2 regions of the Flintibacter sp. genome follow, and region 1 is predicted to be linked to the other one. Evidence: riboswitches for the same ligand, from Rfam matches in the RefSeq annotation. Region 1 holds a riboswitch; the other holds the start of a gene.
What was found. A riboswitch is a leader RNA that binds a small molecule or an ion and turns the genes downstream of it on or off. The one in region 1 is predicted to bind glycine.
Positions count from the first base shown of each region.

Region 1 (16,736 bases):
GCGTCCAGATCGGCGGACGGGATATCGACACCCAGGAGCGCATCCGCATGAAGGAGGCCGGGGTGACCATCTTCCCCATCGATATGATCGACGAGCTGGGCATGGCGGAGGTCATGCGCCGGGCTATGGCGGTGGCCGGCGAGGGCACCAAGGGTATTCACCTGAGCTTTGACGTGGACGCCATCACCCCCGAGGCCGCGCCGGGCACGGGCACCGTGGTGCACAGCGGTCTCACCACCCGCGAGGCCTTCCTGGCGGTGGAGACCATCGCCCGCTCTCAAAAGCTGGTCTCCCTGGACATGGTAGAGGTCAATCCCATCCTGGACGAGCGCAACAAGACCGGCATTCTGGCCTCGGAGCTGGTCCAGTCCGCCCTGGGCAAAGTGGTATTTTAATCTTATGTTCCCTCTCTCAGCCCCACCGGCACTCTTTGCCGGCGGGGCTGTTTTCATCCCCGGCACTCCCTGCCGCATGTTTCCTCTTTCGATACAATATAGATGATTATAATCTGCTTTTGGGAGATGATCGGAATGAGAAAACCAATCCGCGCCTTTCACATCGTTCTCATGAGGAAGAGGTGGTGGACTGCCGCGGCATGTCTGTGTCTGGCCGCGGTCATGTTCTGCGTGGTTAATTACTACCCCGCCGCAGTGGGCGCTTCCGCCTCTGTACGGCAGCTGCCCATCTACTGTGTCCAGCGGGACCAGAAGCTGATCTCCATCAGCTTTGACGCGGCCTGGGGCAATGAGGACACCCAGCAGCTCATTGACATTCTGGACCGCTACGGGGTAAAAGCCACCTTTTTTGTGGTGGGCTCCTGGGTGGATAAATATCCTGAATCGGTAAAAGCACTTTCCGACGCGGGACACGAGGTCATGAATCACTCCAACACCCACGCCCACTATCCTCAGCTCACCGCCGACGAGGTGATCGCTGACCTCAACGCCTGCAACGACAAAATTGAGGCAGTCACCGGGGTGCGGCCCACGCTGGTTCGGATGCCCTACGGAGACTACGACGACAAGTCGGTGCAGGCCGCCCGGTCCATCGGGATGGAGCCCATCCAGTGGGATGTGGACAGCCTGGACTGGAAGGAGATCCCCGCCGACGAGATCACCCAGCGGGTGACCAGCAAGGTAGGCCCGGGGTCCATCGTTCTCTTTCATAACGCGGCCCTCCACACCCCCGAGGCCCTGCCCTCCATCCTGGAACAGCTCACTCAGGAGGGCTATACCTTTGTACCCATCTCCCAGCTGATCCTCACCGGCAACTATTCCATCGACCACACCGGGCGGCAGTGCCCGTGCTGAAAAATCAAATAAACACCTATTTTTGTCCCGCTCACTTCAACAAATCCAGAAACTGTCATCCATTATTTTTCCTGTATATCGCTTAAACGCAATCTTCTCTAAACTTATTTAAAAAGCGCCGCTGTCTCTGCTAAACATTTCGCACAGAGACAGCGGCACTTTTTTCTTTCTTCAAGCATTCTTAAGCTCTCCATTTTTCTTGATTCAGTTGCTTTGCACAATTCTTCCACTTAAAAATAGTGCACATAAGCAACAAAAAAATCAGATATTGCTCTTGACATCCTGTGCAAATGATGGTATTTTTTCACATAAATAACACGTTTACATTTGATGTAATTTTTTACACAGCAAGAATGAAAACACTTTAGGAGGAGCACTATGGAGACGTATGAAAAATTTAGTTTGGCGGGAAAAGTAGCCATTGTTACTGGTGCCACCCGCGGTCTTGGTCAGGGAATTGCTCTTGGCCTAGCCGGAGCCGGAGCTGATATTGTAGGTGTGGGGCGCTCCGATCACAGAGACACAAAAGAAAAGGTAGAAGCTCTTGGGCGGCGCTATCTGGAACTGAAACTGGATGTAGCGGACGAGAATACTCCGGATGTGGTAATCCAGAAAACCGTCGAACAGTTTGGAAAAGTAGATATCCTGGTCAATGCGGCCGGTATCACCCGGCGAGTCATGGCCATTGATATCTCTCGAAAGGATTGGCAGGATGTCTTGGATGTCAATCTGACTGCTCTGTTTTTCATGTGCCAAGCAGCGGCTCGGCAGTTTATCAAGCAGGGCGGCGGAGGAAAAATTATCAACATTGGTTCAATGACATCCTATCAAGGCGGCGTAAAAGTAATCCCCTATACCGCCAGTAAAGCAGCGGTACGCAATATCACCATGCATATGTGTAATGAGTGGGCAGCTCCCTATGGCATTCACATTAACTGCATCGCCCCTGGCTACATGGTTACCGATATGACCGCTCCTATGCGCTCCGAAGCTTCCCGCATGGCCGAAACTAACACCCGGATTCCTATGGAGCGCTGGGGTGTACCCGAAGATCTGGCCGGTGCAGCAATCTTCCTAGCCTCCGACGCCTCCGACTATGTCAATGGCTTTACCATTGCCGTGGACGGTGGATTCTTAGCAAAGTCTTAAGCAGCATAAAGGAGCTATTTTTGTTATGGGAAAAAAATATCGTGTCGGCCTGATTGGTGTGGGATCCATTGCACACATTGCACATCTTCCCATTCTGGCTGCCAGAAATGATGTAGAAATGGTTGGTGCCTTTGCTAAGCACATTGAAAGTGTGGAAAAAACACAAAAGAGCTATGCTATTCAGCACGCAGTACATAATCTGGATGAGTTACTTTCATTAGACCTGGACTGTGCTTTTGTGTTGTCTCCCAAAACCGTCCACGCGGAGCAAGTGATCCGGCTCTTGGAAGCTGGAGTTGATGTATTTTGCGAAAAGCCCATGGGAATGACGCTGAAGGAAGCCTATGATATGGCTGACGCTTCCGCCCGCACAGGCAAGAAGCTGATGATTGCTTTTAACCGCCGCTATGCACCGGTCTACCGAAAGGCCAAAGAGGTATATGGGCAATTATCCCCCGATGTGCTTATTGCGCAGAAAAACCGTCCGGCCAGCGAATACCGCGCCACTCTTGAAAATGCGATTCACATGGTCGATATTCTGCGTTATTTCTGCGGAGAATGTGTAAAGGTGGAAGCCTGTTCCAAATTTACAGATCCTCTCTATGAAACTTTAGCTACCGCATAGCTTCAGTTCGAAAATGGATCTGTGGCCATGCTTGTGGCGGATCGCGCTTCCGGCCAGTGGGTGGAGACCCTTGAAATGCACGGCCATAACAAAAGCGTTTTGGTCAACTGTCCGGACACAATTACCATTACCGATGGTCAGCAATCCCACACTACCTCTATGACTCCCTTGGCCTATGGCTGGGCTAAAGTCATTGATAAGATGGGCTTTACTCAGGAGGTCGACCACTTCTTTGACTGCCTCAGCAATGACAAGGAGCCTTTAACCAGCGGTGCAGACGCCTATAAAACCCAAGAACTAATGCACCGTATTCTCACCACAGCTGGGCTCCCCGGTTTGGAATGAGGTGAGTGGCTTGTTCAAAATCGCCGGACACACCATGGGAACACCCGAATACACTTTGCCCCAAGCTCTGGAACTTTTCCACCATATTGGTCTGGATGGCGCAGAGATCGTGGTCCAAGACGGTTATCGCTGCGCCATCCCGCAGCAGGCAGATTTGGACGAACTAAATTCTCTGCGCCGCCAGGCGGACAAGCTCGGTCTTCGCATCATTGCCTTGACCCCATATTATTCCCGTTTTAATGATTTGAGCTCTCAGGTCCGCGAGAAAGAAATTGATGGTTTGACACAGGTCATCGGTTATGCAAAGGTAATGGGAGCAGAATTTATTCGAATCTATGCCGGCAACTTTGCTCAAGGGGATACAGATCCTTCGGGAGAAAAACGTCAGGTCTTAGTGGACAGCATGCGCCTCTTGGGAGACCGCGCAGCAGAATACGGGATCAAACTCGTCATGGAAAATCACTTTAATACCATGACCGTATCCGCTGCGGACAGCATCTCTTTAGCACAGGAAATCAATCACCCTGCGGTCGGCATTCTCTACGATCAAGCAAACTTGACCTTTACAAACAACGAACCGTGGAATCAAGCCTTGCCCTTACAGTTCTCCAAAGTATACTATACTCATGTAAAAGATCTGGTTTTCCGGGATGGTTGTCGTACCTTCACTTCCTCTGATGTCTCTCATCCGAAAGAAGAGGAACGAAATGTTATCACCCGAATCGTAGGAGAAGGAATCGTTCCCTGGCCTGCAATTCTTCAGGAAATGAAGCGCCTTGGCTACGACGGTTGGCTATCTTTGGAATACGAACGGAGATGGCACCCTCAGGATATTCCAGACGCCTCTATCGGCATGAAGAAATCTGCCGAGTATCTCAGATCGTGTTTTAAAACCCTAAACTAACATATTAAGGAGGATTCTCACATGAAACGGATGAAAAAGACTCTGGCTTTGGCTCTGACCGGTGTTATGCTGCTGTCAGCCGCTGCATGCAGCAATTCCAGCGCGGGTTCCGGTTCCTCTACCGGTTCCAACTCGTCCAATTCTTCTGGATCTGGCGGCCTGAACGGATATCCGAATCAAAACGTAAACGTAGTAGTCCAGTACTCCGCTGGCGGCGGCACCGATCTGTCGGTCCGCGGCGTGTTGGATGGCGTACCCGATTTCCCTGTCAATTTCTCTGTAGCTAACGTCACCGGAAACGGCGGTTTAATTGGTTTGACTCAGGTAGCCAACTCTGCCGCCGACGGCTATACTCTGGGCGTCATGAATACCGACTTTATTATCAATATCATCCTGGGCAACACGGACCTGACAGTGGATGACTTCTCTCCTCTCGCCTGTGCTCTGATGGATCCCTTTGTACTTATTATCGGCAACAATGAAAATTACTCCACTTTGGAAGAGTTCGTGGCCTATGCCAAGGAGCATCCCGGTGAAATTGTAATTGGTGAAACCGGCACTGGTGCTGCCCCCACCCTGGCTATTACCGCCATGGAAAACGCTCTTGGCATTGACGTGTCCAACGTGACCTATGAGGGCAGCGCCGACTGCGTCACCGCCATCGTTGGCGGTCACATCGACGCCACCTTTGCCCAGCCCAGCAACGCCACCGCCCAGGTGGAGGCTGGCAACGCCAAGATCATCGGCACCCTTTCCAACGAGCGCCTGCCCGCTTTCCCCGACGTGCCTACCTTCGCAGAGGTTTTCCCCGACGAGATTGATTATGAGATGATGGGCTTCTGTATCATTTCCTCCCCTGCCGGCGTGGATCCTGCTATTCAGAGCTATCTGTCTGAGAACCTGCGCAAGGGCGTAGAGAGCGAGAGTTATGCCAATACTCTTTCCAGCTTGGGTATGCAGACAGAAAACCTTTCCCCCGAGGAACTGTCTGACTTTTTGGATCAGCAGATGGATCTGTATACGGATCTGCTCTCCTCCCATTCTTAAATTAACGCCTTACCTTTAAGGTTATTCCAACACAACATTAGTATCGTTCATGTAGCGTCTGAACACCGGGGCACCGGAATTGATTTTCCATTCCGGTGCCCCGCAGCTTGTCTGAAGAGAAAGGAGGGGTTGTATTCGTGAGAAAATACAACTATTTCTTGTCTGTATTCCTAATTATCATTGGGTTTTCAGGTATTTACATGGCATCAAACTTTGAAACCCGCAGTGGTAACAGTGGCGATCCCGGCGCTGCCTTTTGGCCTGTTTTGCTATGCTGCGGTCTGATTCTCTGTTCTGTCATTTTATTGATCCAGACTATTCTGGAATCCAAAAAGGCCACTGAAAAAGAAGATCCTCTGATTGACTATCGCTCTGCGGGCGTCCATTGTGTCTTCTTGATCTTTGTGATCATGATCGCTTATGCGGTCATTATGAATTACTTTGGCTTTATTCCTGCTACTTTGCTGTTCGTCATCGCCACTATGCTGGCCATGGGGGAGCGCCGCCCAATCTGGATTGGGCTCACCACGGTTGTAATCACTGGATTTATCTATGTGGTCTTCACCGTGATCATGGGTGTTATCCTTCCCCAAGGCAAGTTCTTCTAAGGAGGGATCCGATCCATGTTGACTGCTTTTACCGCCGGCTTGATGTCGGTATTTACTCCTATGGGATTATTAGCCATCCTGGGCGGTGTTCTATGTGGAATCTTTGTCGGCGTAATGCCCGGGCTTTCCTCCGTCATGGGCATGTCCATCATGTTGCCTGTCGCACTGGCTATGGACGGCAATATGGGCGTGCTGATGATGCTGGGTATTTTCTGCGGTGCTATCTACGGCGGCTCCATTACCGCTATCATGATCGACACCCCCGGCACAGCCAATTCTGCTGCCACTTGCCTGGACGGTTATCCCATGGCCCATAAATATCACCAGCCCGGTCGTGCCATCTCTATTTCCACCACTGCCTCTACTTTCGGCGGCCTGTTCTCTGCTTTAATGCTGCTGTGGACTTCTCCCATTCTGTCCAGTTTTGCTCTGAAGTTCAGTGCACAAGAGAGTTTTGCACTTGCCCTGTTTGGCATCAGCGTAGTGGCCAGTACTCCAGTGAAAATGTTTTAAAAGGTATTATGGGTGCTCTTATCGGCCTGCTTTTGGCCACAGTTGGAGTGGATACCACCACCGGTGCATACCGTTTCACCTTTGATACTGTTTATCTCACTGGCGGCATCTCCAACATCCCAGTTTTAATTGGTTTGTTTGCTTTCTCCCAGGGCTTGATCAACGTAGCAGACAATTTTGGCAAACACCGCGATAAGGTCAGCCAGAAACTGGAGCGTATTCTTCCTACAAAAGAAGATTTGGTTGCTATTTTCCCCACGCTGATTCGCTCTAGTGTTATTGGCACCATCATCGGAGCTATTCCCGGCACCGGCGGTGATATCGCTTCCTGGGTGGGTTATAACGAAGCCAAACGCTGGTCTAAGCATCCTGAGAAGTTTGGTGACGGAGCGCCAGACGGCATTGCTGCTCCTGAGGCTGCAAACAATGCTATTTCCGGCGGTGCTCTTATTCCCCTGCTTTCTCTGAGCATCCCTGGCGATGCTTGTACTGCCATTATGTTGGGTGCTTTAATGATGCTCGGCATCACTCCGGGGCCTTTGCTGATGAGTGAGTCCCCTGACAAGGTCTATATGATTGTCATTGGCCTATTTTTTGCCAATGTGTTTATGGGAATCTGTGGATTTGGTGGTATCAAGATTTTTGCCAGAATCTCCTCTGTTCCCGAAATCATTCTCACCCCCTTGATTTTTGTATTCTGCTTTGTGGGCACTTTTGCCGTCAACCATACGGTACAGGACATCTACCTGATGATCGTATGCGGTATTCTCGGCTTCTTCCTTATCAAAATGCAGTTCTCCATTCCTCCCATTATTTTGGGTATGATTCTGGGCGGCATTTTGGAAAAGAACTTCCGGCGTGCCTTGGTGCTGCCCAATGGCGATTGGACCACCTTCTTTACCCGTCCCATCTCCTGCGTGTTTATTATCATCGCCATTCTCTCTCTGTTCTACCCCTTTGTTCTTCCTATGTTGAAAAAGCGTAAAGCCCAGAAAGCTGAGGCGAAGAACCATGACTGAATGCTGTAAATTCTGCGGCGGAGAGGACCTGAGGCCTGATCTGATAGAAATTGGCGCACTTCCCGGTGGACGACTGTATCTTCATCGCGACCAAACGCATCCCGGACGAGTCATTCTGGTCGCTGACCGTCATGTCAAAAAGGTTACTGACCTGTCTCTTCCAGAATACAAAGCTCTGATGGAAAGTGTTTATCACACAGCCCAAGCAATTACTGACCAATTCAGTCCAGACAAGATTAACTATCTCATCTTTGGCGACACCAGCACTCACCTGCATGTTCATATTGTACCTAAATATCAAAACGGGAAGGATTGGGGCAAAGTTTTTCTTACTGATGAGCCGGAACCTCTTTTTCTGGAAGAAGATGCATATCAGAGTATCTGCGCTGATCTGTGTCGTCGGCTTGGACTGAATTAGAGGGGGTAATGTAATGGGAAAGGTTTTAATTACAGCGTCCCACTTTCAGACCCTGTGTCAGGAAGCTATCCAGCTGCTGGAATCCAATGGCCATAGCCTCATTCTCAACGACCACGAGCTCCCCTATTATTCCTTTGAGGAACTGGCTGTATGGGCCGGGGAAATCGATGCAGCTATTATCGGGATGGATCGCTGGGATGATCAAGTATTTCAAATTGCTCCCAAGCTGAAGATTCTTGCCCGGTTTGGTGTGGGTGTGGATAACATCGACCTAGAAGCTGCAAAGCGCCACGGGGTACAGGTTGTCAACGCCGCAGGTATGAACGCCAACGCAGTAGCCGAGTTGGCTGTTGCCATGATTTTAAACTGTCTGCGGGGCGTGCCGGAACTGAGCCAAAAGCTATCCCAAGGACAATGGCTTCGTTCTGTGGGGCGCGATTTACAGGGACAGACTGTTGGTCTTCTTGGCTTTGGAGATATCGGGGGGCGGGTCGCAAAAAAGCTTTCTGGCTTTGACGTCAAGCTGCTGGCCTATGATCCTTACCCCAACCAAGAAAAAGCAAGCGCCCTTGGTGTGACTCTGGCCGATCTTGATACTGTTCTGTCCAGCAGTGACATTTTGAGTATTCATATGCCCAGTCTCCCCGCGACTCACCACTTCATGAATCAGGATACATTCTCCAAAATGAAGGAAGGCGCCTATTTTATCAACACAGCCAGAGGCGCTCTGGTGGACACTCAGGCCTTAGTCCAGGCAGTATCCAGCGGCCATCTGGCAGGCGCTGCCGTAGATGTTTACGAGCAGGAACCTCTGCCCATGGATGCCTCCATTCTTCATACTCCTGGAATCCAATGCACTCCGCATGCCGGAGCCGAGACTCGTGAGACTTACCGAAATATCAGCCTAATGACCGCCCAAGCTGTGATTGACAGTCTCAGCGGAAAAGAGCCCAAAAATTGGCTGAATAAATAAGGAGTGAAGCAACATGAAAAAAATGAAGGGTGTTATTACTGCCATGACCACCCCCTTTGATAGTAAGGACCAGGTTGATATTCACGCTCTGGAAGAGCAGGTAGAATTTCTTATTGAAAAAGGCGTAGACTGCCTCTACCCGTGTGGAACTACGGGAGAAATGCTTATTATGACCCCTGAAGAGCGGGAATTGGTTGCCGAAACAGTTTTGAAAGCTGCTGCCGGCCGAGTTACCGTCTATATCCATGTGGGCGCTATGACTCTGAAAGAAACCGTGCGTTTGGCTCGCCACGCTGAGCGCATTGGTGCTGACGGTATCGGCGTGGTAACCCCTGCTTTCTTTGGCGTAAAAGATAAGGCTATGCTTCGCTACTATCAGCAAGTATCCGCCAGCGTCTCCAAAGACTTCCCCATTTACCTGTACGCCATCCCACAGTGTGCCGCCAACGACCTTTCCCCCGCCCTGGTGGCTCAGATCATCGAGACCTGTCCCAATGTGATTGGTATCAAATACAGCTATTCTGACATGATCCGTCTGAAAGACTACTTAAATCTGAACAACGGTAATTTCTCCGTTCTCTTCGGCGCAGACCGTCTTTTCCTCCCGGCGCTGGTCATGGGATGTGAAGGAACCGTATCCGGCTGCTCGGGCCCCATGCCTGAACACTTTGTAAATGTCTACCGTGCTTATCTCAAAGGCGATATGAAAACTGCTTTGGCCGAACAAAAAATTGCCAATGAGATCTGCGAAATTATGAAAAGCGGTGCAGATATGGGGATCTTCAAAGCCGTCCTTCAGTTCCGGGGTATGACTGGCGGACATATGCGGGCTCCTCTGATTGATCTGGATGAGGAGGAGAAGGCAGCCCTCCACACACAGATCGCGCCCTATCTGCCCCAATGAAAGTGCTGTGTTATGGTTCCCTGAATCTGGACCATATTTACAACGTGCTGGAGTTTATCCGCCCGGGGGAGACACTTCAGGCCCTGTCTGTGGAACAGCACTGCGGAGGAAAGGGATTTAACCAAGCGGTAGCAGCCGCAAAAGCGGGTCTGCCCGTGTACCTGGCAGGATGTATCGGCCCAGACGGAGGGATCTTTCGTGAGATTTGCCGCACCGTAGGAGTGGACGATACTTATCTGCGTGAGGAGAACCTCCCTACCGGCAGTGCGGTAATTCAGGTGAACCAGCGTGGAGAAAACTGCATCCTGCTTTACGGCGGCGCCAATCAGGCGGTAACCGAGGAACAGATTGAGCAGACTCTGGAAAATTTTCAGCCAGGAGATGTACTCATTGCCCAAAATGAAATCAGTCAGCTACCCAAGCTGCTCTCCTGTGCAGAAAAACATGGACTGCGCATTGCATGGAACCCTTCCCCCATGAACGAGAAAATTACCCCAGATATGCTCTCCAGCGTAAACTGGCTGTTTGTCAACGAGGTAGAAGCCGAGCAATTGTGCGGTAGCAATCAGCCCGAGATCTGCCTGGATCGTCTGTCGGCCTTGTGTCCCAAAGGAGCTGTGATTCTGACCTTGGGCAGCGCTGGCTCTTGCTATGCCGGTCCGGAAGGTCATTTTTTCCAACCCGCCTTCTCTGTACAGGCAGTGGATACCACCGCTGCCGGTGATACCTTTACTGGATATTTTTTGGCTAGTATACTGAAGGATGGAGTACCTCAGTCCGCTTTGGAACTGGCCAGCAAGGCATCTGCATTGGCAGTTACACGAAAAGGGGCATATGACTCCATCCCGTGGAAACGTGAAGTAGATGGTACGGCACTAAACTGAAATATACTTTTACCAAAAGCGGCTCCAACCCAAAATTGGCGCCGCTTTTCCTTTTCTTAATACGAAAACGATAACAATTGACATGATAAGCAACTCATGATATGCTGAAATAAAATGGATTGATAATTATTCCATCATCGGTCAATCGTTTTTTTATCTGGGACACAGTATCCCAATTTAAAAATCCTCTGTTTGTTAATGTGTGAAAGATAGATGGCTTCAAAGAAGGAGAGTATTTATGGCAGCAACTTTAAAAGATGTGGCAGAATATGCCGGAGTCAGCATCGCCACTGTATCACGCGTCTTAAATGATCCTGAAAAGGTGGCTGAGCAGTCTCGCAGCAGAGTTCTCAACGCAATCGATGTGCTGGGCTACTCATCCAATCTGCTTGCAAAGAGTCTGCGGAAAGATGGATTGAATGCCGTATCTGTTTTACTGCCAAGTTTAAGCGATCCCTTTTTCGCCCAAATGAACCAGGGAATTTCCGATGTACTGGCTACTTGCGGATATTTGATGCTTACTGTCGCTACAGAAGGTGTCCAAAGTATGGAAGAGGAATATCTGCTGAAGGCCAAATCCATGGGACTTGCGGGAGTTTTGGTATATACCCCTGCCCGTTGTATCCCCTCTAGTTGGGAATCTTTCTGCGGCAGTTTTCCAATCCTTTTTCTTTCTGATACCGACGCTCGCGGGCTCCCTAAAACAGAGCAACTGCCAGCGTCCTGGGAAGCTTTGGGAGATCAAGTGGCCAACTATTTTCTCAATCAAAAACGGCATCATTTGGTATATTTAGCCGATCACACATCCAGATTTTCTTCCGCATTCTTTACCCGCCTTCAAAACACAATTCGTGCAGAGGGAGGAACCTGTCAGCATTGCAGCGCAGGTTCTTCCTTGGACGATGCTTACAGAGAACTTACCCGGTATCTCAACCAAACCGAAACCCTGCCCGACGCAATCATCACCCAAAACTGCTACCAAGGCGCAGGGGCGCTGTCTGCACTAAAGCAGCAGGGAATTCGAGTGCCAGAACAAGCCGCTGTCCTTAGTCTGGAAAATGCTCAATTAGCCCAATTAACTTCTCCTCAGCTGTCTGTCTGGGGACCCTCCGGTTATCAGGTAGGCGTCTTGGGCGCTCAGCGTCTGTTGGAGTTAATCCGCCTGAATGAAGATACGCCTGCCGCCCCAAAAGAAGAGGTCAGTCTGACTTTAATTGTAAGGGGGTCCACAGATGTTAAAGCATGACTCTCCCCGGATTCTTTCTCTGGGCGTACTCAATCTGGACTTTGTTATGGAACTCGGCAATGAAATGATTGGGAAAAAGAAGATGGGCCGTCAGATCTCGATTAACGCAGGCGGCCACGGAAGTTCCCAGGCCATTGCCGCTGTACGATGTGGTGTTCCTACTGCATTAATTGGCAAAGTCGGAGACGATGCCTTTGGCCAACAGATTCAGTGCACTCTGGAAAAGGAGCATGTGGACTGCCGCTTTCTCACCCATGTTCCAAACGTCCACAGCGGTCTAGCTACTATTATCATTGAAGATCACACAGACAATACTTTTATCGACTTTCTGGGTGCAAACTATGAGTTGACCAATGAGGATATTGACCACTGCAAAGATGCAATCTGTCAGGCGGACTTGGTCATGATCCATATGGGACCGGCAATTATGGATGTAGCCACCCATATGATCGAACTGGCAAATGAATGTCATACTCCAGTTTTGGTTACGCCTTCTGTCATGACCGCAGATGTCCCGCTCCATTTTTGGAAGAAAGTAGACTACCTGGCTATGAATCTGGCTCAGGCAGCCGCTATCAGTTGTCTCTCTGGTGAAAATGCAAAAACAGCCCGAATTTCTGCCAGTATTCTTTCCAACCAAGTACGACAGGGCGTCGTTGTACACATGGACGGAGCCGGAGTGTTGGTTGCGGAAAAAGGTACTATGAGTCTTATGGACACTTGTTTTTCTGGTGAGATTCTGGATTATTCCGGTGCCACATCCTTTTTTACCGGTGTACTCGCAGCGGAATTGGTAAAAAACAGTTCCATCCAAGAAGCAGCCATCAAAGCCCACCGGGCCGCTCTTCTTTGCATGGGAAAAGTTGGTGTATATACGTCCTTCCCCTCCGCCGAGGTATTGAAAACATTATAACGCTCGTTAAAAGAGAAAATTTCCCACAAAAACTTCTTGACAAACGCCGGACTTCTATGATACTTTAACCACAACAGAGACTGACAACCGAATACCGAATCCATACAGCGGATGAACGATTCAGGAGAGACCGCGTATCTTACGCGGCACCGAAGGAGCAATGCCACACTCTCTCAGGTAAAAGGACTGGGTCGGGACGCAAATCTGAAAAGCATCCTTTGGGTGCACCGACGGGGCAACTGTCTGGAGGCGTTCAGGCTGGAATCTCTCAGGTTCTATGTACAGAGGCGCAGCGATATTAGGTATCGTTGCGTCTCTGTTTTTCTTTGCCCGAGAGATTATATTCTGAACGGAGGGAATCCCCATGAGCGAACTGAAACGCACCCAGCTTTACGACGTACATGTGGCAGCCGGTGCCACCATGGTGGACTTCGGCGGGTGGGAAATGCCCATCAAGTACCCCACCGACATCGTGGCCGAGCACCTGTACACCCGCAGCTTCTGCAGCCTGTTCGACGTCTCCCACATGGGCCGCATCCTGGTGGATGGTCCCCAGGCCGTCCCCTTCCTGCAGCATGTGCTCTCTAGCAACGTGATGGCTCTTGACGTGAACAAGGCGCAGTACGCCATCCTGCCCACCGAGACCGGCGGCGCAGTGGACGACGCCTACCTCTACCGCTTTGAGGAGGATCGTTACCTGCTGGTGGTCAACGCGGCCAACACCGATAAGGACCTGGCGCACCTGCAGCACCACATCCAGAACTTTGACGCCAGAATGACCGTCATCACCGCCGACTGGGCGGCCATCGCCGTGCAGGGTCCCAAGTCCAAGGAGCTGCTCATGACTCTGTCCGGAGGCGAGAGCATCACAGAGCCCATGAAAAACGCGCTGAACACCCTGGAGCTGGAGGGCCACACCGTCCGAATCGCCAAGACCGGCTACACCGGCGATCCCATCGGCTACGAGGTCTATGTCCCCAGCCAGGACGCTGTGTGGCTGTGGAACCGCCTGGTGGAACTGGGCGCCCGTCCCGCCGGCCTGGGTGCCCGTGACACCCTGCGTCTGGAAGCAGGCATGCCTCTCTACGGCCATGAGCTGGGCCTGTCCCCTGACGGGACAGAGATCCCCATCTACGCCATCCCCCTGGCCCGGTTTGCCGTCAGCTTCTCCCCCCAGAAGGGCGACTTTGTGGGCCGGGAGCCCCTCCAGCGCCAGTATGACGCCTTCCGTAAGATCATGGACCGGGACTTTTCCGATCTGGAGCATCTGCCCCGGCGTGTGCGTCCCATCACACTGCTGGGCCGCGGCGTCATGCGGGCCGGGATGCCGGTATACCGGGGCGACGAGGCCATCGGCTTTGTGACCAGCGGCACCATGGTCCCCTACTTCACCACCCAGGGCCAGGGCCTGGAGACCGAGATTTTGGAAAAGAGCGCCATGCGCTCCATCGGCCTGGCCTATATCGCCAGCGACGTGCTGGATGACGACAAGGTGGAGATCGACGTGCGCGGCCGCCGCATCGCCGCAGTCATCCCCCCCTACCATATGCGGGGCGACGCGCCTCCCTACGCCCGTCCCATTCTCTACCAGGCTCCCGAGGAGGAGAAAGCTGCTGCCTCCGGCGACCGCCTGCCCAAGGCTTTGGATCTTATCGCCCAGGCCACGGACAACCACCGCTGGCGCCAGGAGATGTGCATCAACCTCATCCCCTCCGAGATGACTCCCTCCCGGGCGGTGCGGCTGCTCTCCGCCAGCGACCCGGCCTTCCGCTATGCAGAGCACAAGAAGGTAAAGAGCTTCTACGACGCGGACATCTTCTACTACCAGGGCACCGAGTTCATCGACCAGGTGGAGCAGCTGCTCACCCAGGAGATGTGCACCTACCTTGGCTGCCGCGAGGCGGAGACCCGTGTCATCAGCGGCCAGATGTCCAACATGGCGGTGTTCTCCGCCCTCATGGACTTCAAGAACCGGCTCAACCGCAAGCAGACTCCCCAGCGTCTGGGCTACGTGCTCAACAACCACATCATCAAGGGCGGACACCTCAGCGCCCAGCCCATGGGCGCCCTCCACGACTACATCGCCGTGGACCCCGTCACCGAGCGCTCCGCCGTGGTGAACTTCCCCGTCTGCAAGGATAACATCTACAAGATCGACGTGGAGGAGACCAAGAAGGTCATCCAGCAGTATAAGCCCGAGCTCATCATCTTCGGCAAGAGCATGGTGCTGCACAAGGAACCTGTGGCCGCCATCCGGCAGTTTGTGGATGAGCAGAACATCCCCACCACCATCATGTACGACATGGCCCACGTGCTGGGACTCATCGGCGACCACTTCCAGAAGCCCTTTGAGGAGGGCGCGGAGATCGTCACCGGCTCCACCCACAAGACCTTCTTCGGTCCTCAGAGAGGCGTCATCGGTGTCAACTACGACAAGAGCGACCTGAAGTACGGCCTGTGGGAGACCATCGAGAGCCGCACCTTCCCCGGCAGCGTGTCCAACCACCACCTGGGCACCATGTTGGGTCTGCTGATGGCCGCCTATGAGATGAACCAGTTCAAGGACGAGTATCGGAAGGCCGTGGTGGAAAACGCCAAGCACTTTGCCAAGTGCCTGAAGGCGGAAGGTCTGGATGTGGCAGGCGATCCCGCCATTGGCTACACCGAGACCCACCAGGTCATCGTCTCGGTGGGTTACGCCGCCGGTCCCGAGGTTGCCGCCCGTCTGGAACGCAACAACATCATCGCCAACTACCAGGCTACCCCCGACGAGGAGGGCTTCACCGCCTCCGGTGCTCTGCGTATGGGCGTTAACGAGATGACCCGCTTCGGCTTTGGCAAGAAGGAGTTTGAGACTCTGGCCGCCCTCATCGCCGACTGCGTCCTGCGCGGCAAAGAGGTGGGCGACGAGGTGGTCAAGTTGCGCAGCGGCTACACCCAGATGCACTACTGCTTCCAGGATGACCAGACCCTGGCCGCGCTGGAGAAGCTGGCTGCCAACACCGGGATCTGATCTCCACCCGCGATTCCGTTCCACTTAAACATTCAACCTACATTATATATAAAGGAGAATTACTATGAACTTTCCTGCTGAACTGAAATATTCCAAGTCTCACGAGTGGGTTAAGATGCTGGACGAGACCACTGCCCTGGTGGGCATCACCGACTACGCTCAGAAGGAGCTGGGCGACCTGGTGTTCATCAACCTGCCCATGGAGGGCGACGAGGTCACCAAGGAGACTCCCTTCTGAAAGCTTTTGTCAAGGGGGTGCGTGGATATTTTTCATATTACTTACGCAGATTCTCTCTCTGCTTCTGCCTGAATAATGCGTTTCAACCTGTCCTCCGCAGTCAAACCGCTACTATGGTCAAAAAACACTTTGACTTTATAATTTGTTTTGCCTTGCTTAATCACAAAAACTCCATCCGGTTTGTTTTTCTCCGAATGGTTATTTGGGGTGGGTAGTGTACTGTTCACAATATTTGTCATACGATATTCCTCCTTAAATGAAAAAAGCCCGACAAGGAAAGGTCTGACAACGAAGTTCCGACAACGGACATCAGAAAACCTTTTTTCTTTATCGGGCGATACTATCTTTTTACTATTTCCTTTTTCTTTATAATATTGGTTGTCATGGTTGTCAGAAAGGGAAAAGTGCCGCAATATCAAGGCTTTCGGGATTTTTGCCCGACAACCAGACCGACAACCGGCTCGACAACCGAAGCGACAACGGGCTTTTATTTTTGCTTCAACCATTCTTCCGGAAGCCCTAACTGTTCCATTTCCTCTGTCGGGATTTCTTGAAAATCATCCATGCTGTTGTCAGGCTCGTTGTCGTTCCTGATACGCTCCCAGCCCTTTTGTCGGCGGTAAGGCT
Region 1 is NZ_JBKVXZ010000001.1:155,523-172,258, reverse strand. It holds gene rocF (arginase) at 1-395, shown strand, start outside; gene ACLTXB_RS00785 (polysaccharide deacetylase family protein) at 531-1,310, shown strand; gene kduD (2-dehydro-3-deoxy-D-gluconate 5-dehydrogenase KduD) at 1,689-2,459, shown strand; gene ACLTXB_RS00775 (Gfo/Idh/MocA family protein) at 2,485-3,084, shown strand; gene ACLTXB_RS00770 (hypothetical protein) at 3,106-3,429, shown strand; gene ACLTXB_RS00765 (sugar phosphate isomerase/epimerase family protein) at 3,440-4,333, shown strand; gene ACLTXB_RS00760 (tripartite tricarboxylate transporter substrate binding protein) at 4,355-5,380, shown strand; gene ACLTXB_RS00755 (tripartite tricarboxylate transporter TctB family protein) at 5,518-5,988, shown strand; partial or broken gene ACLTXB_RS00750 (tripartite tricarboxylate transporter permease) at 6,004-7,520, shown strand; gene ACLTXB_RS00745 (HIT family protein) at 7,513-7,938, shown strand; gene ACLTXB_RS00740 (phosphoglycerate dehydrogenase) at 7,952-8,911, shown strand; gene ACLTXB_RS00735 (dihydrodipicolinate synthase family protein) at 8,925-9,815, shown strand; gene ACLTXB_RS00730 (ribokinase) at 9,812-10,699, shown strand; gene ACLTXB_RS00725 (LacI family DNA-binding transcriptional regulator) at 10,938-11,945, shown strand; gene ACLTXB_RS00720 (PfkB family carbohydrate kinase) at 11,932-12,858, shown strand; glycine riboswitch at 12,970-13,057, shown strand; gene gcvT (glycine cleavage system aminomethyltransferase GcvT) at 13,223-15,871, shown strand; partial or broken gene ACLTXB_RS00710 (glycine cleavage system protein H) at 15,936-16,091, shown strand; gene ACLTXB_RS00705 (transposon-encoded TnpW family protein) at 16,151-16,615, opposite strand; gene ACLTXB_RS00700 (VapE domain-containing protein) at 16,597-16,736, opposite strand, start outside.

Region 2 (14,443 bases), on a different contig from region 1:
CACATTGCCCACGGCGATCTGCCCCAGCAGAGGCTCTCCCCGGCTCTCTGCCGAGATAATACGGGACATCCAATACAGGTCCTCATCGTCATAGTCGGCCTGGGCAGGGACCGTCCCACGGGTATCCAGCTGAGCAGTGCCGCTGGCAGCGTCCCAGCTCAGCTTTCCCCCTGTTACCTGGGAGAGCAGGCGCAGAGAAAAGACGGTGCGTCCGTCCACCACCCGCACTCCCTCAGCCACATATAGACCGCGGTCGTTGGAGAGGATGTAGATGGCTCCGGGAGCCGCTGTCAATTCCAGTCCATTCCCCTCCAGGATGGCTTGCTTGCCATCCCAGCTCAGGGTACGGCCCGTCTCCCGGGCAAAGGCAGCCAGGGTGATATAGCTGGTTCCATGTTCAATCCAGGCCTCTTGCTGGCTCAGCGTGGTACCGTTGAGCTTTACATTTCCCCCGGCGGCCTGAGCTCCGGGTATCAGAGCAAGGGCGGCCAGAATTCCGGCTGCGCCTCGCTTCCAGTTCAATTTCATGATATTTTGCTCCTTTTTAGCTGGTTTTACTCTGAAATTGTACCGGATTTTCTATTTTCCATCAAGCTGTAAATCCTGTCATCCTCATATAGGGCATCAAAAGATTTCCTGACAAGAAAACAGAGGAGGCCGCATATGCGGCCTCCTCTGTTCTTGTTCATAATCAACCCAAAAGGTCTTTGACAGCTTGGGTATCGGTGGATACCACCATCAGCACCGTGTTGCCCGCCTGCTGCAGGAAGGCATCCTCCAGCTTGGGAATCTCTGCGGGACGGTAGTTCTTGTTCTCCTCGATCTCACTCTGGAGATAGCTCTCCATCGCGGTCTTGGCGTTCTTAGCGGACTCCTCGTCCTGGAAAATCAGCAGAGCCAGCTCCTCACAGGTACCGCCGGAGGAGCGGTGTACCACTCCGTCGGTGAGCTGATCCCGGCTCACCCCGGCTCCCTCCAGCTGGTACAGGGACCAGGCCGTGTCCAGATCCAGGTCCTCCAACTGCTCACTGAATACAGATCCATCCAAAAGCTTCTGGGCCTGCTCCTTGGTGTAAGCGGCTGTGGTCTGCTTCCCGCCGCAGGATATCAAAGACATAAGACATACCAAGGCAATTACCACGCCCAAGATCTTTTTCATTCCGCTGCTCCTCCTTCTGGGTACAGAGTCTCATAAGAGACCGTATGTGTCTTTAAGTACTCCAGCCAGGCCTTATAGTACGCGCCGCTGAGATGGACGCCGTCGGTGCTGGCATCTGCAGGCAGCTGTCCGTCCTCGCCCACAAAGGCCGAGTACAGATCCAGGTAGACGACCTGCTTCTCCTGGGCCACCTTCTGGGTCAGTTCATTATAAACCCGCAGGTGCTCATTGGTCAAATATTCCGATCCCCCCCGGGCAGCAATGGTGTCCTCGTTGAGGGGGATCAGGTTCTGGATGTAGATGACCGCATTTGGCTGACTGGCCTTGATATCATCAATCACCTGGCAATAGGAGTCATAGAAGCCCTGGTCGTTGAAATAGCCCAGCTCATTGACTCCTAGGCAGATATAGACCTTGTTGTACTGCTTCTGGGCCAGCGCCTCCACCAGAGTGTAATCCACTCCGTCGATGGTGATGGCCTTCTTGCTCTCCAGCTTGAAGATGGAGATGCCGATGGAGGTGTACTTATCCACCTCTCCAATGCCGCTGTACAGCATCAGGCCCTCGGTACGGGAGTCACCGATAAAGGCAGCGTCGGCAAAGTAGCTGTTGTCCACCGCCGGGCTCTCCGGACAGGGTTTGGAAAAGTCGTATGCGGCCTGCTGGCTGCCGTCCTCCGGCAGAGAGGCAGAACCATTGGCGGTCACGCTGGAGCCGTCAGGCTGGCTCACATCGCCGCCGGGGTTATTTTCTGAGGTGGACACGTCTGCCGACGACTGGTCAGAGCCCTGGGAATTATTTTTGGGAGCGCATCCGGAAAGCAGTGCAGCGCTCAGGAGAACACCGGCCAGCAGCCGGCGGTTATCATAGAAAAAATGCATAGTTAAGCCCTCTTTTTAATGTTTCTTCTTTTCTCTGCTCAATCGCGGCAGTAAAGTTCGCAGTACCGTGGAAGCAAGCATAGCTCCCACAGCCAGAGATGCTGCCATCCCAAAGGTATGCAGCATCGTGGAAATAAATTGATCGGTCTCTCCAGCCACACAGTAGCGCATGGCGTTATAGATGCCCGCTCCGGGTACCAGCGGCAAAAGCGCCACCTGGAGATACCCGGTTACCGGACAACGGCGCACCCGGGCCATCAGTTCCGAGTAGATGGCAATGCACACCGCAGCCAGAAAGGCCGGTAAAATATCGCCTCCCAGCAGGCGCTGAGCAATCAGATAGACAAACCAGCCCAGCGCTCCGCCCAGACCACAGATTAAAATGCCTCCGCCCTGGATATTGAACACCAATCCAAAACCTACACAGGCTATCATACCCCACAGGCAGGGTAAAAGCAGTTCTTGTATCACTTCCATGGCATCCCCCTCACATTCCAATCGCCAGAGAGATCACCACGCCCAGAGAGATGGCCGCAGCAGTCAGGATGGCCTCTGCCGTACGGTTCACGCCGGAAATAATATCTCCGGCCATGATCTCCCGCATGGCATTGGTCAGCGCCATACCGGGTACCAGTACCATCAATGTTCCAATGGTAATGGCGTCCACGTTCTCTCCCACGCCGATCCTGGTAAGCAGCAGCGCCAGCAGTGATGCGATGGCTGCGCCGATGAGGGTCTGGAAAAAGCCGTTAAAGCCCATCTTCCCTCCCAGATACAGCATCCAGAATCCAACGCCCAAGCCGCAAATTCCTGCGCTGACCGCATCCAAAACGCCGCCGTTGAAGAAGGCAGCAAAAAATCCGGCGGCCACCACATAGCCCAGAAGAAGCACTGGGGTGGAATATTGCCTTTTATTTTGGCTCAGACCGTCCACCAGCTCCTTGGCCTGCTTTACCGGGGGAACTTCCCGGCACAGGCGGCGGCACAGATCATTGCACCGCTCCAACAGCTCAATGTCGGTTCCATGGGAGGGAATCCGGCGCATCTGGGTAATGGGATGGCCCTGAGGGGTATTTAAACTTACGATCAGGCAATTTGGAATGGCAAACACCTGGGGCTGCAGCCCATAGGCAGTAAGCAGACGGTATACCGACTCTTCCACACGGTAGATTTCCGCACCGCTGAACATCAGCTGATAGCCCAATTCCGTTCCCATATTCAGCAGGTCGTCATACTCCATTCCATCCGCCTCCCTGAAACAGAATACCATGTTTCAGGAAAATAACAAGTCACAATTTTATTACAAAAATTTTCTCCTTTCCCCTTCTTTCTGGAGATTTCGATCTCACATTATAAAAAGACGCGGCGAGAGGAGAAAAGGTTTCCTCTCGCCGCAAAATATTTTTTAATTTTCAGGTTCTTACTTCTGCTCCGGGTGGAACTGGGTGCAGGTGCACTTCTTCCACTTCAGGCCGGAACCACAGGGACAGGGATCGTTGCGGCCAATCTTGATGGCCTTGCGCTGAGGCTGCTTGCGGACGGTGCCGTCGCTGGCGCCGGACTCGCCGGTGATCTTGGCCACGCGCTCACGCTTGACCTCCTCGTTCTTGCGCAGACGCACCAAGAACAGACGGCGCAGGGTCTCCTCCTGAATGGCGGCCACCATCTGCTCGAACATCTCGTAGCCTTCCTTCTTGTAGGCCACCACGGGATCAGTCTGGGCGTAGGCCCGCAGTCCGATGCCCTGCTTGAGGTCGTTCATAGAATCGATCTGATCCATCCAGTACTCGTCAACCACCCGCAGCATGAGCACCCGCTCCAGCTCCCGCATGAGGGGAGAGCCGATCTCCTGCTCCTTGGCGGCATAGACCTCCTTGGCACGGTTCTCCACCAGCTCCACCAGCTGCTGCTCGTTGTACTTCTGCAGTTCCTCATCGGTAAGAGCAAGCTCGCCGGGCTGGAGGAACATGGTGTGGAACAGAGCGGTAGCCTCCCGGAAAGACTCGGCATCCATGTGCTTCTGCTCGCCCATATGGCCCTGGATGGCGTTCTCCACCATGGTGTGGATCATATTCTGGATGGAACCCTGCAGGTCCTCACCATCCAGCACCTGGCGGCGCTGCTTGTAGATGACCTCACGCTGGGTGTTCATGACGTCGTCGTACTGCAGCACGTTCTTACGGGTCTGGAAGTTACGGGACTCCACCTGCTTCTGGGCGTTCTCAATGGCGTTGCTGAGCATCTTCTGCTCAATGGGGGTATCCTCGTCTACGCCCAGCTTCTCCATCATGCCCATGACCCGCTCAGAGCCGAACAGACGCATGATGTCGTCCTCCAGGGACAGGTAGAAGCGGCTCTCGCCGGGGTCGCCCTGACGGCCGGCACGGCCGCGCAGCTGGTTATCGATACGGCGGGACTCGTGGCGCTCGGTGCCCAGGATAAACAGGCCGCCGACCTCACGTACCTTCTCCGCCTCTTCCTTGATCTCGTCCTTATACTTAGCCTCGGCGTCGGCAAACATCTTCCGGGCATCCAGGATCTCCTGGTTGTCGGTCTCGGCGTAGCCGGTGGCCTCGGCGATGAGCTCGTCGGACATACCCGCCTTACGCAGGTCGGCCTTGGCCAGATACTCGGCGTTACCGCCCAGCATGATATCGGTACCACGGCCGGCCATGTTGGTGGCCACGGTGACCGCGCCCAGCTTACCGGCCTGGGCCACGATCTCAGCTTCCTTCTCGTGGTTCTTGGCATTCAGGACGTTGTGCTTGATGCCGCGGCGCTTGAGCATGTCGGACAGCTCCTCCGACTTCTCAATGGACACGGTACCTACCAGAACAGGCTGGCCCTTCTCATGGCACTCCTCGATCTGGCTGACCACCGCACGCAGCTTACCGGCCTCGGTCTTGTACACCACGTCGTGGTGGTCGACACGCTGCACGGGCTTGTTGGTGGGGATCTCCACGATGTCCAGCTCATAGATGGTGCCGAACTCTTCCTCCTCGGTCATAGCGGTACCGGTCATACCGGAGAGCTTGTCGTAGAGACGGAAGTAGTTCTGGAAGGTGATGGTGGCCAGGGTCTTGGACTCGTTGGCCACTTCCACGTGCTCCTTGGCCTCGATGGCCTGGTGCAGGCCCTCGTTATACCGACGGCCGAACATCAGACGGCCGGTGAACTCGTCCACGATGATGACCTGTCCGTCCTTCACCACGTAGTCGATGTCCCGCTTCATCACGCCGCGGGCCTTGATGGCCTGGTTAATGTGGTGGGACAGGGTGGTATTCTCGGGGTCGGCCAGGTTCTCAATGTTGAAGGCTTCCTCGGCCTTCTTGATGCCCCGGGCGGTGAGGGTAGCGGTGCGGGCCTTCTCGTCCACGATATAGTCCGCATCGATGTTGACGTCCTCTTCCTCCTTGTCATCCACCTTGGCAATGCGCTGGCAGGTGAGCTTGGAGACAAACTGGTCCACCACGGTGTAGAGCTGGGTGGACTTCTCGCCCTGGCCGGAAATAATCAGAGGGGTACGGGCCTCGTCGATGAGGATGGAGTCCACCTCGTCCACGATGGCAAAGTAGTGGCCACGCTGTACCAGCTCCTGGGAGTAGATGGCCATGTTATCACGCAGATAGTCAAAGCCAAACTCGTTGTTGGTACCGTAGGTGATGTCGGCGTCGTAGGCCGCCTTCTTATCCTGGCCCATGACTCCGTGGATGACCAGACCCACGGTCAGACCCATGAAGCGGTAGACCTTACCCATCCACTCGCTGTCGCGCTTGGCCAGGTAATCGTTGACGGTGACAATGTGCACGCCCTTGCCGGCCAGTGCGTTGAGGTAGGCAGGCAGGGTAGCCACCAGGGTCTTACCTTCACCGGTCTTCATCTCAGCGATACGGCCCTGGTGCAGGATGATACCACCGATGAGCTGTACCCGGTAGGGACGCATGCCCAGCACACGCCAGGCGGCCTCACGGCAGGCAGCAAAGGCCTCAGGCAGGATATCGTCCAGGGTCTCGCCGTCCTTCAGACGCTGCTGGAACTCCGGGGTCTTGGCCTGGAGCTGCTGGTCGCTGAGCGCTTTGTACTCATCCTCCAGGGCCTCGATCTTCTCCACCAGCGGCATAATCGCCTTGACCTCCCGCTGAGAACTGGTGCCGAAAATTTTCTTCAGGAAACTCATATTCGATCACACCTCGTTGTTGTTACTCGTAGAATCGCTCCGCCCGGGAAAGCCATCCGGGCATATTATCGTCTTAGTATACCACAAGCCTTCGGCGGAAAAAAGAGCAAATTGTAAACTTTCCCTCACAGAATCTCCAATTTCTTTCTATCCCGCCCTCAAATATCCACCACATGCACATAAATGTACGCCAGGGGTTGACAGTTTGTAGCGCCTGTGGTATGGTTAGATTCACAATTGAACAGGACAAACGAAGCGCCCAGGAAAATGGCCGTCGGCCTGCCGAAGGAGTAACACTCTCAGGTGTCCCTGTTGGGACGAGGACTGTGCGTGGATGTGACTCTGGAGAAGCTCGACCACGAGTGCCGAAGGTGCAAAGCGGGGATCCCCGCCAATCTCTCAGGCAAAAGGACAGAGACGAACAAACCGCCCCGCCGTTTTTTCGGCGTGGGTCTGTTTTCGCCCCATCATAGACCGTGGAAGCTTCCACGGTCTTTTTTGTTCTGGATATTTTAGGGGGAGAAAACGATGTCTGAAGCACTGCAATCCTTAGAGGCCGCACTTTATCCTATCGTGGTCAATATCAACACCTACCTGTCCAGCTATATTCTGGTCTTCCTGCTCATCGGCGTGGGTCTTTTCTATTCCATCCGCACCCGCTTTGTTCAGGTACGCTGCTTCGGCGAGGGCATGAAGAAGGTATTCGGAAATGTGTCTTTGCGCGGCGGACGGCAGGAGCAGGGTATGAGTTCCTTCCAGGCTCTGGCCACTGCCATCGCCGCTCAGGTGGGCACCGGCAACATCGTAGGCGGCTCCGGCGCCATTCTGGCCGGCGGTCCCGGCGCCATCTTCTGGATGTGGATCATCGCCTTCTTCGGCATGGCCACCATCTACGCCGAGGCTACTCTGGCCATCAAGACCCGCATCACCGATGAGAACGGCGACTTCCACGGCGGCCCCGTTTACTATATCACCACTGCCTTTAAGGGTGCTTTTGGTAAGTTCCTGGCCGCTTTCTTTGCGGTAGCTATCATTCTGGCTCTGGGCTTTATGGGCTGTATGGTCCAGTCCAACTCCATCGGCTCCACCTTCCAGACCGCCTTCGGCGTTCCCTCCTGGATCGTGGGCGTGGTGCTGGTCATCATCTGCGGCTTCATCTTTGTGGGCGGCGTGCAGCGTCTGGCCGCTGTCACCGAGAAGATCGTCCCTATCATGGCCGCTATCTTCCTGCTGGGCGCGCTGGCCGTACTGGTCATCCGCATCCAGTATATCCCCGCCACCTTCGCTATGATCTTCCAGTATGCCTTTGAGCCCCAGGCCATCATCGGCGGCGGCTTCGGTTACGCGCTGAAGGAAGCCATCAGCCAGGGCGCCAAGCGCGGCCTCTTTTCCAACGAGGCCGGCATGGGTTCCACCCCCCACGCTCACGCTCAGGCCAACGTGAAGGATCCCCACGACCAGGGCGTGGTAGCTATGGTCAGCGTGTTCATCGACACCTTTATCGTGCTGACCCTCAATGCTCTGGTAGTCATCTCCACTCTGTATACCCCCGGCGGCATTCTGGCCCAGGGCTACACCGAGGAGGTTTCCCAGGTCATCAACAAGACCAACCTGGCCCAGACCGCCTTTGGCACCGTGTTCGGCACCCAGGCCGGCGCCATGTTCGTGGCCGTTTGTCTGTTCTTCTTCGCCTTCTCCACGGTGCTGAGCTGGAACATGTTCGGCAAGATCAACATCATCTACCTCTTCGGCAAGAAGGCCGCTCCCGTCTATTCCGTCATCGCTCTGGTCTTTATCTTCCTGGGCACCCTCATGTCCAATGACCTGGTGTGGGAGCTCACCGACATGTTCAACAACCTCATGGTCATCCCCAACGCCATCGCCCTGTTTGCCTTGTCCGGCGTGGTGGTAAAGATTTGTCACATGAGCAAAAAGGCTTCCAAATAATTTTGTGCAGTTTTTATGAAAACATGAAAAAGACCGCCGTCCCCTTGACAGGGTCGGCGGTCTTTTGTTATCCTGAGGGCGGATCATATGACTGACGGAAGTGGGGAGACCACAGGGAGTATGATCGTCATGATGCCGACCGTCTGGGCGCCGAAAAGTGGCCCGGAAGGGCGGCTTTTTTGCGCCCTTTTTTGCCTATTCAGGGCGGAAAGGAAGTATTTTTCATGACTGGATTCATTCATTCGCTGGAGAGTATGGGACTGGTGGACGGCCCCGGTGTACGGGCAGTGGTCTTTCTTCAGGGCTGCCCTCTCCGCTGCCTCTACTGCCACAATCCGGACACTCAAACCTTCTCCGGCGGACAGGAGACTACGCCCGAGGCCCTGGTCAAACGGCTGCTCCGCTTCCGGCCTTATTTTGAATCTTCCGGCGGAGGCGTTACCTTCTCCGGTGGTGAGCCCCTCGGACAGTCTGACTTTCTGCTGGCGTGTCTGAAGCTGCTCAAAGCAGAGGGGGTACACACCTGCATCGACACCTGCGGCGTAGGCCAAGGTGACTACGAGGACATTCTCAAACACACCGACCTGGTGCTCTACGACGTAAAGCACCATCAAAGAGAGGGTTACCGGAAGATCACCGGCCGGGAGTTGGACCCCACCCCGGCCTTTGTGGAGGCGGTCCGGAAGGCAAACGTCCCCATGTGGGTGCGCCACGTGGTGGTCCCAGGCCTCACCGACAGCCGGGAGCATCTCACCTCCCTGGGCAAGTACATCGCCACCCTGCCCCGGGTGGAAAAGGTGGAACTCCTCCCCTACCACACCCTGGGCGTTCACAAGTATCAAACGCTTGGCATCCCCTATCCGTTGGAAGGGGTACCGCCGATGGACAAGACAGTACTGGAACCTTGGAACCGGCAGCTCAATGAAGCCTGCTGCCGGAACACAGACAACTAAGAAAGGAATGGGAGCTATGAGCATCGACGTCAACTGCACCGCTTGGAAGGGATTTCGCACCGGCGAATGGCGCCACCTGGTGAATGTGCGCAATTTCATTCAGAAAAACTACACCCCCTATCAGGGAGGGGATGACTTCCTGGCCCCCATCTCCCCCAAGACCGCCAAGGTCTGGGAGAAGGCAGAGGCCCTCATTCTGGAGGAGATCAAGAAGGGCATCATCGATGTAGAGACCCACGCTGTCTCCGGCATCGACAACTTTGCCCCCGGCTACATTGACAAGGACAACGAGGTCGTCGTGGGCCTTCAGACCGACGCCCCCCTCAAGCGCATCGTCAACCCCTTCGGCGGCATTCGCAACGCCGTCTCCGCCCTGGAGCAGTACGGCTACCATCTGGACCCGGAGATCGAGCGCCACTTCCGCCTCTACCGCAAGACCCATAACGAGGGCGTCTTTGACGCCTATCCCAAGCGTACCCGGGACGCCCGCCACGCCGGTCTGCTCACCGGCCTGCCCGACGCCTATGGCCGCGGCCGCATCGTGGGCGACTACCGCCGCGTCCCCCTGTACGGCACCGACTTCCTTATTGAAGAGAAGCAGAAGGATCTGGACATGCTGGACGGCCCCATGACCGACGAGCGCATCCGCCTGCGCGAAGAGGTCCAGATGCAGATCCGCGCTCTTCGTGAGATGGCCTCCATGGCCGCCAAGTACGGCTGCGACATCACCCGCCCCGCCGAAAACGCCCATGAGGCGGTGCAGAACCTGTACATGGCCTACCTGGCCGGTATCAAGGAAAATAACGGCGCCGCCACCTCCTTGGGCCGTGTGTCCACCTTCTTGGATATCTACATCCAGCGCGACCTGGACAACGGTCTGCTGGACGAGCAGGGCGCCCAGGAGCTCATCGACCAGTTTGTCATCAAGCTGCGCCTGGTGCGTCACCTGCGCACCCCCGAGTATAACGAGCTCTTCGGCGGCGACCCCACCTGGGTCACCGAGTCCATCGGCGGCATGGGCATTGACGGCCGAACCCTGGTCACCAAGAACTCCTTCCGGATGCTCCACACCCTTACCAACCTGGGCACTGCCCCCGAGCCCAACCTCACCGTTCTGTGGAGCAAGGACCTGCCTCAGGGCTTTAAGGACTACTGCTCCAAGATGAGTATTGCCACCGACTCCATCCAGTACGAGAGCGACGAGCTGATGCGCCCCATGTACGGCGACGACTACTGCATCGCCTGCTGTGTGTCCGCCATGGCGGTGGGCAAGCAGATGCAGTTCTTCGGCGCCCGGGCCAACCTGGCCAAGAGTCTGCTGTACGCCATCAACGGCGGCGTGGATGAGAAGAAGGGCGGCGTCATCGTCCCCGGCATCGAGCACGACATGGACGAAGTGCTGGACTATCCCAAGGTGCTGGCCAATTATAAAAAGGTACTGGCCTATGTGGCTGAGCTCTACGTGGACACCATCAACATCATCCACTATATGCACGACAAGTACGCCTACGAGAGCAGCCAGATGGCTCTTCATGACACTCTGGTAGAGCGGCTGGCCGCCTTCGGCGTGGCCGGCCTGTCCATCGCCGCCGACTCCCTGTCTGCCATCAAGTTTGCCAAGGTGCGCCCCATCCGCAACGAACAGGGCGTAGCTGTGGACTTCGCCATTGAAGGTGACTTCCCCAAGTACGGCAACGACGACGACCGGGTGGACGATATCGCCGTGGAGATCGTCTCCTACTTCTCCGCTGAGCTGAAAAAGCACCCCCTTTACCGCAATGCCATCCACACCCTCTCCGCCCTCACCATCACCTCCAACGTGATGTACGGCAAAAAGACCGGCGCCACCCCCGACGGCCGCAAGGCAGGCGAGCCCTTTGCCCCCGGCGCCAACCCCATGCACGGCCGTGACGTAAACGGCGCTCTGGCCTCCCTCAACTCGGTGGCCAAGATTCCCTACCGGGCCGTGTGTCAGGACGGCGTGTCCAATACCTTCTCCATCGTCCCCGAGGCCCTGGGCAAGGACGAGGACCAGCGCCGGGCCAACCTGGTGGCTATCCTGGACGGCTACTTTGTCCAGGGCGCCCACCACCTGAACGTGAACGTCCTGCACCGGGAAACTCTGCTGGACGCCATGGATCACCCCGAGAAGTATCCCAGCCTCACCATCCGTGTCTCCGGCTATGCGGTGAACTTCAACCGCCTCAGCCGGGAGCAGCAGCTGGAAGTCATCCAGCGCACCTTCCACAGCGCCATGTGATTTTTCCACACCTTCTGCCCCGCCGGTGCAAAACCGGCGGGTTTTTTTATCTTTACGCAGCGGGGGCAGACATGGTATGATGGGGGAAAACAAACATGTGGGAGGCGCCTCATGGCCGACTGGAAGAAAAATTCACTGCATGATCTGCACATCGACAGCTACACCGCCCAGGGCTTCGGTGTGGCCCGGCTGGATGGCCGGGTGGTCTTTATTCCCGGCACCATCCGGGGAGAGGACTGGAAGGTTCAGCTGTTAAAGGTACAAAAGAACATCGCCTGGGGCCGTGGCGTGGAGTTGCTCACCCCCTCTCCCGCTCGTGTGGAGCCCGACTGCCCCATCAGCGGCAAGTGCGGCGGCTGCCAATACCGTCACATGACCTACGAGGAGGAGCTGACGGCCAAGTGGGACCGGGTCAATGACGCCCTGCGGCGGCTGGGCGGCCTGGATTTGGAGCTGCCTCCGGTGCTTGGGGCGGAAGATTCCCTGCGCTACCGCAACAAGGTGCAGCTGCCCGTGGCCCAGGGAAAGCAGGGCCTGTCCATCGGCTACTTCCGTCCCCGGAGCCATGACGTGCTGGATGTGAAGGACTGCCCCCTCCAGCCTCTGGCGGTGACCCGGCTGCGAGAGGCCTTCAAGGCCTGGATGGAACAGTGGTCGGTGCCTGCCTATGACGAGAGCACCTGTCAGGGACTGATCCGTCACCTCTATGTGCGCACCAACCAGGCGGGACAGTCTTTGTGCTGTGTGGTTGCCAACGGGAAAAAGCTGCCCCAGGTTTCCGAATTGGTGGAGGCTCTGTGCAAAGTGGAACCGGGACTCATCGGTCTGGTTCTCAACATCAATCAGGCGGATACCAACGTAATTTTAGGTCCTGAGTACCGCACTTTGTGGGGCCAGGATTTCCTGGAGGAGACCCTGTGCGGTATGACCTTCCGGCTGTCCGTCCCCTCCTTTTTCCAGATCAACTGGGCTCAGACTCAGCGGCTCTATGCCCAGGCGGTGGATTTTGCCTCCCTCACTGGACAAGAGACCGTGCTGGACCTGTACTGCGGCATCGGCACCATCTCTCTGGCTTTGGCCCAGACGACGGGGCAGGTCATTGGGGCTGAGATCGTCCCCCAGGCCATTGAGGACGCTAAGGCCAATGCTGCACGCAACAAGGTGAATAATACCCGTTTTTTCTGCGGCGACGCGGGATCAGTGGCCGCTCAGCTTGCCCGGGAGGGTGTGCGTCCCCAAGTCATCTGCGTGGACCCACCCCGGAAGGGATTAGCACCGGAGGTACCCGCCATTTTGGCCTCCATGGCCCCGGAACGTATCGTCTATGTCTCCTGCGACCCGGCCACTCTGGCCCGGGACGCCAAGCGTCTGGAGGAGCTGGGCTACCGGGCAGTCAAGGTCCAGGCCGTGGACCTCTTCCCCCGCACCGCTCACGTGGAGACAGTCCTGCTCCTGGTCCGGGCAAACTGATCCCGGACCGATGTCCTTTGTTTATCCTATTTCCATTATATATAAAGGAGTGTTGTTTATGTACGAACTTTGGGAAGGCCTGAAGCGGGCCAAAGAGTACAAGTGGGTAGAGCTCTCTCACCCCCTGGACAACGACAGTCCCTTCTGGGCTGGAATTCCCGAGGGCTCGGTGGAGCTGTGCAAGACCGTGTATGACTGGGGCAACCCCATGCTGGATTGTCTCATCCAGACCTTCTGCTTCCCCGGTCAGTTCGGCACCCACATCGACTTCCCCAGCCACTTTGACAAAGAAGGCGTCTCCTCCGAGGCCTACGGCGTGGAGCAGCTGGTCTTCCCTCTGTGCGTCATTGACGTGTCCGACAAGGTGGCCCAGGATGTGCACTATGCGGTAACTGTCCAGGATATTCTGGACTATGAGACCAAGTACAGTCCCATCCCCGAGGGCGCTTTTGTGGCCCTGCGCACTGACTGGAGCAAGCGCTGGCCCAGCATGGATGCCCTGTCCAACTTTGACGCCGAGGGCGGCGAGCACACCCCCGGTTGGTCCAGGGATGCCCTGAAGTATATCTATGAGACCCGCTCCGCCGCTGCCAACGGCCATGAAACCATTGACACCGACGCCTCCGCCCTGGCTGCTCAGGCCGGCGACCTGGCCTGCGAGCGGTATGTGCTCAGCCATGGCAAGGTACAGGTGGAGCTGCTGTACAATCTGGATCAGGTAGCCCCTGCCGGCGCGGTGGTGATGGTGTCCTTCCCCCGCATTACCGGCGCTACCGGTCTGCCCGCCCGGGTTTGGGCAGTCACCCCCTGATTATTTCAATTTCTGCCACTGTAAAGAGGAGCGCAAAGCGCTCCTCTTTATACTTTTTTAACAGTATTTCCACGATCTTTTCGTCTTTTCTCCTGTTTCCATGCTATAATAGTTATATGATTGCATTTTAAGGAGGTAGATAATGGATCACGTTCTTTTTCTGGTTGGTACCGTTATCCTGATTTGTATTCTAATGAACCGCTGGGTGGAAAAACTAGCCGTCCCCTCCCTTCTCGTCTTTATTGCCCTGGGTATGTGTTTTGGAGAAAACGGCCTTCTGCACATCCAGTTTGACGATTATGCGGCAGTCAACACCATCTGTTCTGTCAGTCTGATCTTTATTATGTTTTACGGCGGCTTCGGCACGAATCTGACTGCTGCCCGCCCGGTGGCAGTGCAATCCGTCGTCCTGTCCACCCTGGGCGTGGCCTGTACCGCCGGCAGTGTGGCGGTCTTTGTCCATTTGGTGTTCCATCTGTCCTGGGCAGAGAGCCTGCTTATAGGCTCGGTGATCTCCTCCACTGACGCGGCCTCGGTGTTCAATATCCTGCGCACTAAAAAGTTAGCTCTAAAAGAGCATACCGACTCTCTTTTGGAGCTCGAATCTGGTTCCAACGACCCCATCTCCTATATGCTCACCTCCGTCGCGGTAGCTGTCCTCACCAGGCAGGAAATCTCAGTTCCTCTTCTGCTGCTCCAGCAGATCGCTTTGGGTGCCGCAGGAGGCCTGCTGCTTGGTCGGCTGTCTGCCTGGATTTTAGGTCTTCACATAGCACCGCCTCCGT
Region 2 is NZ_JBKVXZ010000030.1:998-15,440, forward strand. It holds gene ACLTXB_RS11265 (cell wall hydrolase) at 1-528, opposite strand, end outside; gene ACLTXB_RS11270 (DUF4358 domain-containing protein) at 692-1,159, opposite strand; gene ACLTXB_RS11275 (GDSL-type esterase/lipase family protein) at 1,156-2,040, opposite strand; gene ACLTXB_RS11280 (threonine/serine exporter family protein) at 2,056-2,475, opposite strand; gene ACLTXB_RS11285 (threonine/serine exporter family protein) at 2,528-3,280, opposite strand; gene secA (preprotein translocase subunit SecA) at 3,461-6,217, opposite strand; glycine riboswitch at 6,468-6,554, shown strand; glycine riboswitch at 6,555-6,642, shown strand; gene ACLTXB_RS11295 (alanine/glycine:cation symporter family protein) at 6,746-8,164, shown strand; ZMP/ZTP riboswitch at 8,242-8,320, shown strand; gene pflA (pyruvate formate-lyase-activating protein) at 8,389-9,117, shown strand; gene pflB (formate C-acetyltransferase) at 9,134-11,377, shown strand; gene rlmD (23S rRNA (uracil(1939)-C(5))-methyltransferase RlmD) at 11,489-12,847, shown strand; gene ACLTXB_RS11315 (cyclase family protein) at 12,906-13,658, shown strand; gene ACLTXB_RS11320 (cation:proton antiporter) at 13,801-14,443, shown strand, end outside.
Region 2: another riboswitch for glycine. It lies ahead of ACLTXB_RS11295 (alanine/glycine:cation symporter family protein); the one in region 1 lies ahead of gcvT (glycine cleavage system aminomethyltransferase GcvT).